Regions from separate parts of the Bradyrhizobium sp. CAR08 genome, predicted to be linked through region 2. Evidence: riboswitches for the same ligand, from Rfam matches in the RefSeq annotation. Region 2 holds a riboswitch; the other holds the start of a gene.
What was found. Region 2 has a riboswitch for cobalamin ahead of ACIPUD_RS28275 (DUF1636 family protein). Riboswitches for the same ligand answer to the same signal wherever they lie in the genome.

Region 1: linked by a shared signal. The riboswitch ahead of metE (5-methyltetrahydropteroyltriglutamate--homocysteine S-methyltransferase) and the one ahead of ACIPUD_RS28275 (DUF1636 family protein) in region 2 are both predicted to bind cobalamin.

Annotation. Positions count from the first base shown of each region.
Region 1 covers NZ_JBIXJX010000011.1:270,978-274,383, forward strand. Annotated here, with positions in the region: gene ACIPUD_RS24040 (4Fe-4S binding protein) at 511-714, shown strand; cobalamin riboswitch at 1,504-1,703, shown strand; gene metE (5-methyltetrahydropteroyltriglutamate--homocysteine S-methyltransferase) at 1,803-3,406, shown strand, end outside.
Region 2 covers NZ_JBIXJX010000015.1:49,951-53,356, reverse strand. Annotated here, with positions in the region: gene cobN (cobaltochelatase subunit CobN) at 1-336, opposite strand, end outside; gene cobW (cobalamin biosynthesis protein CobW) at 336-1,385, opposite strand; gene ACIPUD_RS28275 (DUF1636 family protein) at 1,382-1,765, opposite strand; cobalamin riboswitch at 1,861-2,078, opposite strand; gene cobO (cob(I)yrinic acid a,c-diamide adenosyltransferase) at 2,119-2,754, shown strand; gene ACIPUD_RS28265 (cobyric acid synthase) at 2,765-3,406, shown strand, end outside.

The DNA.
Region 1 (3,406 bases), on a different contig from region 2:
GCTGAGCGCAATTCAGTCGGTCTGCAAGGCCAGTGTCGCTCGTCCCGCAGCACTTCATTTCCCTCCGAAGCTTGTTATACCACAAGCCCGTTTTGGCAAGCCTCCAGCGAGTCCTCCGCGCAGCTAGCGTTGCAGCCATGAGCGAGGCTTGCACAAACCTCCAGTCGGGGTGTGTGACCGGAGGTTTGCCGAGATCCGACGTAGACCTGCGTCCGTTCGCGGGTTTTTGTCGCCGCCGGTGGAGGAAGCGTCAGCCTCGCTTGCCCCCGCGCTGACGTGCCAAACAAACCGACGGACGCTTCCAGCGTCAAGTCGCGACTGACTCTCGCAAGAGGGCCCGATGGCTCGTAGCCTGAAATTGAAGCGACCTGTTGCTGTCGCAGACGCAACATGGTCTCAGACCCGGGACAGCCGAATTGGGCAAATTGCCCAACATTGAGCGCGTCTGCGTTTGGCACGGCATTTGAAAGGGATCGCCCATGGCATCGCTCGCCTAAGGAGTCGGAAGGCATGGCTTACAAGATCGTCGCTTCGCAATGCACCGTTTGTGGCGCATGTGAGTTCGAGTGTCCCAACGCGGCGATCAGTCTGAAGCGTGACATTTACGTTATCGATGCCAAAAAATGTACGGAGTGCGAGGGCCATTGCGACACGCCGCAATGCGCGGTGGTCTGTCCGGTCCCTGACACCTGTGTCCCGTCCAAGACAGGATAGGCAGCCCGCGACCAAAAGGCCTCATCGCTCGATTTCGCGAACGAAGTTGTAGATGTGGGACCTTGAGGAGACCACGACCGCATGGGGCGCATCGAGGTCGATTAACATCGTTATCAGCTTAAGACGCTGAGCGACGCCGAGGAACCCCTCAAAGGGCTCTGTCGGAGGACACCGTCGAATTTGTCACGAACAAGGACAAGGCCCTCGATGCTCAGCGGCCGCGTTACGGCCTATCGTCGCTGGCGGCGAGTCGAGGCGAGGCAGACCCGGCGTCGAGCGGCCACGGACGCATCGAAGCCGGCGCAAAAGTCGCTGAGCACGTGAACACCTAGTGCACCGAGAAGATCATCTTGGCCAACCTCACGGAGGCGGACGACCTCGTGCCTGGTCGCGGGCCCGCCGAACACCAAGGAGCCGACCTGATCATCCGTTCGGTCCTGGAGCAATCCGGCTTTCGAAATTTCTAGGGAGCCTCGTGGGCTGTGACCAAACGGATGCCGGCCGAGGATGATCGCACCTTCCTGACGCGCAGGTTCGAAAAGCTGCTGACGGAAAAGGTCGCCTCCTCGCGATCACACAGATACCGAAAGCGGCCCGGGTTCGTTCCGGTGGTGGAGCTCAACCGTTACGCGAGCAGGGAGCGAATGCATTTCACAAGCGGAGCCTCCACGGATCAGGGCGTGTTCACCAGGCCGCGAGCAAGACCGTCGTACCCGCCTAGTGCGCTCGTAATCGCTTGGGCAATGTCGCAGCGAGAATCGGTAGGTTGACGCATCGATCCTCGTGCGCATAATTTCAAGCCGTCGCGGTCTCCGGATTTCGTTTGATCCGGAGCTAAGAGGGAAGCCGGTGCAATGCCGGCGCTGCCCCCGCAACTGTAAGCGGCGAGCCGCTGTCCAACGAAGTCACTGAAGCCATGCGGCTTCGGGAAGGCCGGACAGCAGCGACGACCCGTGAGCCAGGAGACCTGCCTCGACAAGATATCGTCCACGGGCGGGGCGTCCCGGTGTGCGCCAAGCAGTTGTCGCTCACGCGATGTTCGCTGTCTGCGTCCGCCATGGCCTTTGCCCCAACATGGGGTCTAAGCTATGTCAATCCTTTCGCTTCCCGTTGCCACACTGGGGACGTCACGCATCGGCCCACGACGCGAACTCAAATTCGCACTCGAGAGCTACTGGGCGGGAAAATCCAGCGAAGCCGAGCTCCTCGAGGCGGGGAGTGGACTTCGTGCCGCTAATTGGGCACGGCAGAAATCCCGCGGTGCGACCGTCATTCCTTCGAATGACTTCTCGCTCTACGACCATGTGCTCGATACCAGCCTAATGGTCGGCGCCATTCCCGACGTTTACGGCTGGAACGAAGGTCCTGTGTCGCTTAAAACCTACTTCACCATGGCGCGTGGCGCTCAAGACGGTGGTCACGCTCAGCATGGGCCCGGCGTAGCCGCACAGGAGATGACGAAGTGGTTCGATACGAACTACCACTACATGGTGCCGGAATTTCACCAGGATCAGATCTTTAAGTATGCCTCTCGGAAGCCGATCGAGGAATATGAGGAGGCAAGAAGCCTCGGTTATCAGACGCGGCCCGTCCTAGTGGGCCCAGTCACTTTCCTGAAGCTCGGCAAAAGCGTAAATCCCGCATTCAATCCGCTGTCGCTGCTTGATCGACTCCTCCCCGTCTATGTCGATGTTCTCCGCGAACTAGCCTCGCGCGGCGCTGAATGGGTTCAGCTCGACGAGCCATGCCTAGTGATGGACGTCGACGAAGCATCTCGGGCCGCTGTCCGCCGGGCCTATGCTCATTTCGCTAAGGCCGTGCCGGCCCTTAAAATCATGCTGGCCACATACTTCGGGGGTGTCGGCGACAATCTTGAAACAGTCTTGGCCTTGCCCGTTGCCGGGGTTCATGTCGACCTGGTTCGTGCACCTGACCAGTTGGACGCGATTGTCGCCAGAGCAGGTAGAGATCTCGTGGTCTCGCTCGGTGTCGTTGATGGTCGCAACGTGTGGCGCTCTAATCTGCCGGCGCTACTCGACCAACTTGCTCCCATGGTCAAAAAACTGGGCAGGGACCGTGTTCAGATTGCCCCCTCCTGCTCGCTGCTTCATGTTCCGACCGACATTGAACTAGAGATCGATCTCGATCCCAATCTGAAGACGTGGTTGGCGTTCTCAGTGCAGAAGATCAAGGAACTTTCGATATTGGGCAAAGCGCTGGCTGGCCATGCTGCCGACGTGGCCGATGAACTCACGCTCTCAGAGGATGCATCCGTCACCCGCGAAACATCGCCGAAGATCCACAGTGCGAACGTCGCCGGACGAATGGCCGCGATCGACGATAGCATGCGTCGCCGTCGCAGTGCGTTCACCCAGCGCGCCGACGTCCAGCGCGTCGCCTTCGCATTGCCGATGTTTCCAACCACAACCATCGGATCCTTTCCGCAAACGGCGGACGTCCGCAATGCGCGTGCAGCTCATGCGCGGGGAGCGCTGAATGACACGCAGTACGAGCAGCTTCTGAAAGCGGAGACAGCCCATACCGTGCATTGGCAGGAAGATATCGGCCTGGACGTGCTCGTACACGGTGAGTTCGAGCGCAATGACATGGTTCAATACTTTGGCGAGCAGCTGTTGGGTTTCGCATTCACCAAGCACGGCTGGGTTCAGTCTTATGGCTCGCGGTGCGTTCG
Region 2 (3,406 bases):
GGCCAGCACGATGCCGCGCTCCTTCGCCAGCTGCTGCAGGGCCGCGAGCCCATACGGCCAATAGGATTCCCCGCCGATCAAACGCACGAGAATGCCGCGCGCGTGCGCAAGCGTGCGTTCGACATAGGTGTCGACCGAGAGCGGATGACGAAGTTCTGCGAGATTGACGAGCCGCAGCGACGGCAGGCTGTCGCGGCCACGGCGCCAGCCGGCCGCGAACGCGGCAAGATCGGAATCCGAATACGAGAGCACCACGAGATCGGCCGGGTCCTGGCCAATGTCCCTTGGTATCGCGGTCTCCTCGAGACCGCGGCTCTCGCGGAAGACGACGTGCATCAGATACCGGATCCTGAAAGACCGAGTCCCGCCTTGATCGCGGCCTCGTCGATATCGCCGTGCTCGCCGATCACGACCAGCTTTGACTGCCTCGCACCCGCGCCCCAGGGCTGGTCGAACTGGTGGCGCACGCGCTCGCCCACCGCTTGCAGCAAGAGGCGCATCGGCTTGCCTTGCACCGCGATGTAACCCTTGACGCGCAGCACATTCTGCTCGCGCGCCAGACGCTGAACGGATGCAACCAGCGCTTCGATATCGGTGACCTCAGGAAGATCGATCACGACGGACGCAAAATCGTCGTGCTCGTGATCCTCTTCGCCGTCGTGATGCGAGGGACGCGCGGCGAGATCGTTCTCGGCGGCAGCACCGAGGCCGAGGATGAGGCGCGCGTCGATCGCGCCGTCGGTGATCGCCAGCATCGGCACGCGGCGCGACATCTCGGCGGTGATCGCCGCCTTGGCTGCTTCGAGGCCTGCCGCGCCCGCAAGATCGGCCTTGGTCAGCAGCACGATGTCGGCGCAGGCGATCTGGTCCTCAAACACTTCCGACAGTGGCGTCTCATGGTCGAGATTGCCGTCCGCCGCGCGCTGCGCTTCGACGGCGTCAGGGTCGGGCGCAAAACGGCCGGCGGCGACAGCTTCGGCGTCGGCCAGCGCGATCACGCCGTCGACCGTGATGCGCGAACGGATCTCCGGCCAATCGAACGCCTTGAGCAACGGCTTGGGCAGCGCCAGGCCCGAGGTCTCGATCAGGATGTGATCGGGCTTGACGGCCCGCGACAGCAGCTTCTCCATGGTCGGAATAAAATCGTCGGCGACGGTGCAGCAGATGCAGCCATTGGCGAGCTCGATGATGTTCTCTTCCGGGCAATTCGCATCGGCGCAGGATTTCAGAATCTCGCCATCGACGCCCTCGCTGCCGAACTCGTTGACGAGCACCGCGAGCTTCTTGCCGTTGGCATTGGCAAGCAGATGCTGGATCAGCGTGGTCTTGCCGGAGCCGAGAAAGCCCGTGACGACCGTGACCGGGACTTTTGCGAGCGAATTCATTCGGCGGCCTCCGGCACGACGGCCAAGGGGGAAATGGGGGGAATGCGGGCAAGCGATTGCTTGCGGAATATCTCCGGGCGGCTGCGCCAGGGCACGAGGCCGTCGGGCGCGGCCGCATAGGCCGCGGCGCCCGCGACCACATCGCTCGCATTCGCATCCGACAGACGGCCATAGACATAGGACCAGCGGCCGGGCGCGCTGAGCGCGACGGAGCAACCCTGGTTGCATGCAGACAGGCATTCGACGGGAACCACGCTGACGCCGTCGGGCACGCCGGCCTCGAGGATCGCGCCATGCAGGCGCTTGCCGGGCGTCGTCTCGCCTTCGCCAAGTGTCTCGCCGGCGCGGCAGGTAATGCAGACATGAAGTGTGACGGTCATCGCTTCTTCCAGAATAAACAGCGGGAAGCGATGAGGCCCACGAACCGTTCTTGCGAAGGCCCGTTTCCCCGTCGCGGAACACCCCGTCCGCCGGTCCAAAATCGTCCGCGTTGGCAGGTCTCCCGGCTTGCGGAGCAGGGTTTCCCCTTCGATCCCCGCCTTCCCGATCCCCAGGGGATCAGTGGCTTCGGGCATCTCTCCGGTCACGGTCGCGGGGGCGGCTGCATTTTGGAACCAAATCTTGCCGATTCGGACCCTATCGCATTCCCTCTTCGCCTGTCGTAGGACAGGAACCAACGCCGGGCCACCATTTGCCCCCGACCGCCTCTTGTCAAGCCGAAGGACCCCGTCCGATGACGCCCGAACCGGATACCCAGACGGCCGACGAAACCGACGCCCGCCACGCCTCGAAAATGGCGAAGAAGAAGGTCGCCCGCGACAAGATCATGGCGACCAAGAGCGGCGAAAAGGGCCTGATCATCGTCCACACCGGGGCCGGCAAGGGCAAGTCCTCTTCGGCCTTCGGCATGATCGTCCGCTGCGTCGCCCATGGCTTCCCCTGCGCGGTCGTGCAGTTCATCAAGGGCGCCTGGGACACCGGCGAGCGCCGCATGCTGACCGGCCATTTCGGCGACCTATGCCAATTCCACGCCATGGGCGAGGGTTTTACCTGGGAGACGCAGGACCGCGCCCGCGACATCGCCGCCGCGCGCGCCGGCTGGGAGAAGGCCAAGGAGCTGATCCTCGACCAGAATCTCCGCATGGTCGTGCTCGATGAGATCAACATCGCGCTGCGCTACGACTATCTCGACATCGCCGAAGTTGTCGATTTCCTGGTGACCTCGAAGCCGCCGATGACGCATGTCGTGCTCACCGGCCGCAACGCCAAGGACGAGCTGATCGAGATCGCCGATCTCGTCACCGAGATGACGCTGGTCAAGCATCCCTTCCGCTCCGGCATCAAGGCGCAAGCCGGCGTCGAGTTCTAAGAAACTCGCGATGGCGCGCGCATTGATGATCCAGGGAGCCGGCTCGGACGTGGGCAAGTCGCTCATCGTTGCCGGCCTCGCACGCGCCTTTGTGCGACGCGGCCTGCGCGTGGTCCCGTTCAAGCCGCAGAACATGTCGAACAATGCAGCCGTCACCGTTGACGGCGGCGAGATCGGCCGCGCCCAGGCACTCCAGGCGCTCGCCGCCGGCGTCGAGCCGCACACCGACATGAACCCGGTGCTGCTCAAGCCCGAGACCGATGTCGGCGCGCAGGTGATCGTGCAAGGAAAACGCATCGCGACCGCGCGTGCGCGTGAATATGCGGCGATGAAACCGTCATTGATGGGCGCCGTGCTGGAGAGCTTCGAGCGGCTGAAGGCGCGCGCCGATCTCGTTCTGGTGGAGGGTGCCGGCAGTCCGGCCGAAGTGAACCTGCGCAAGGCCGACATCGCCAATATGGGTTTTGCGCGCAAGGCCGATGTGCCGGTCGTGCTGGTTGGCGACATCGACCGCGGCGGGGTCATCGCGCAACTCGTCGGCATCAAGACGGTGATCGACCCGGACGATGCCGCGATGATCCAGGGATTTGTCATCAACAAGTTCCGCGGCGATCCCACATTGTTCGACGACGGCTACAGACTGATCGAAGAA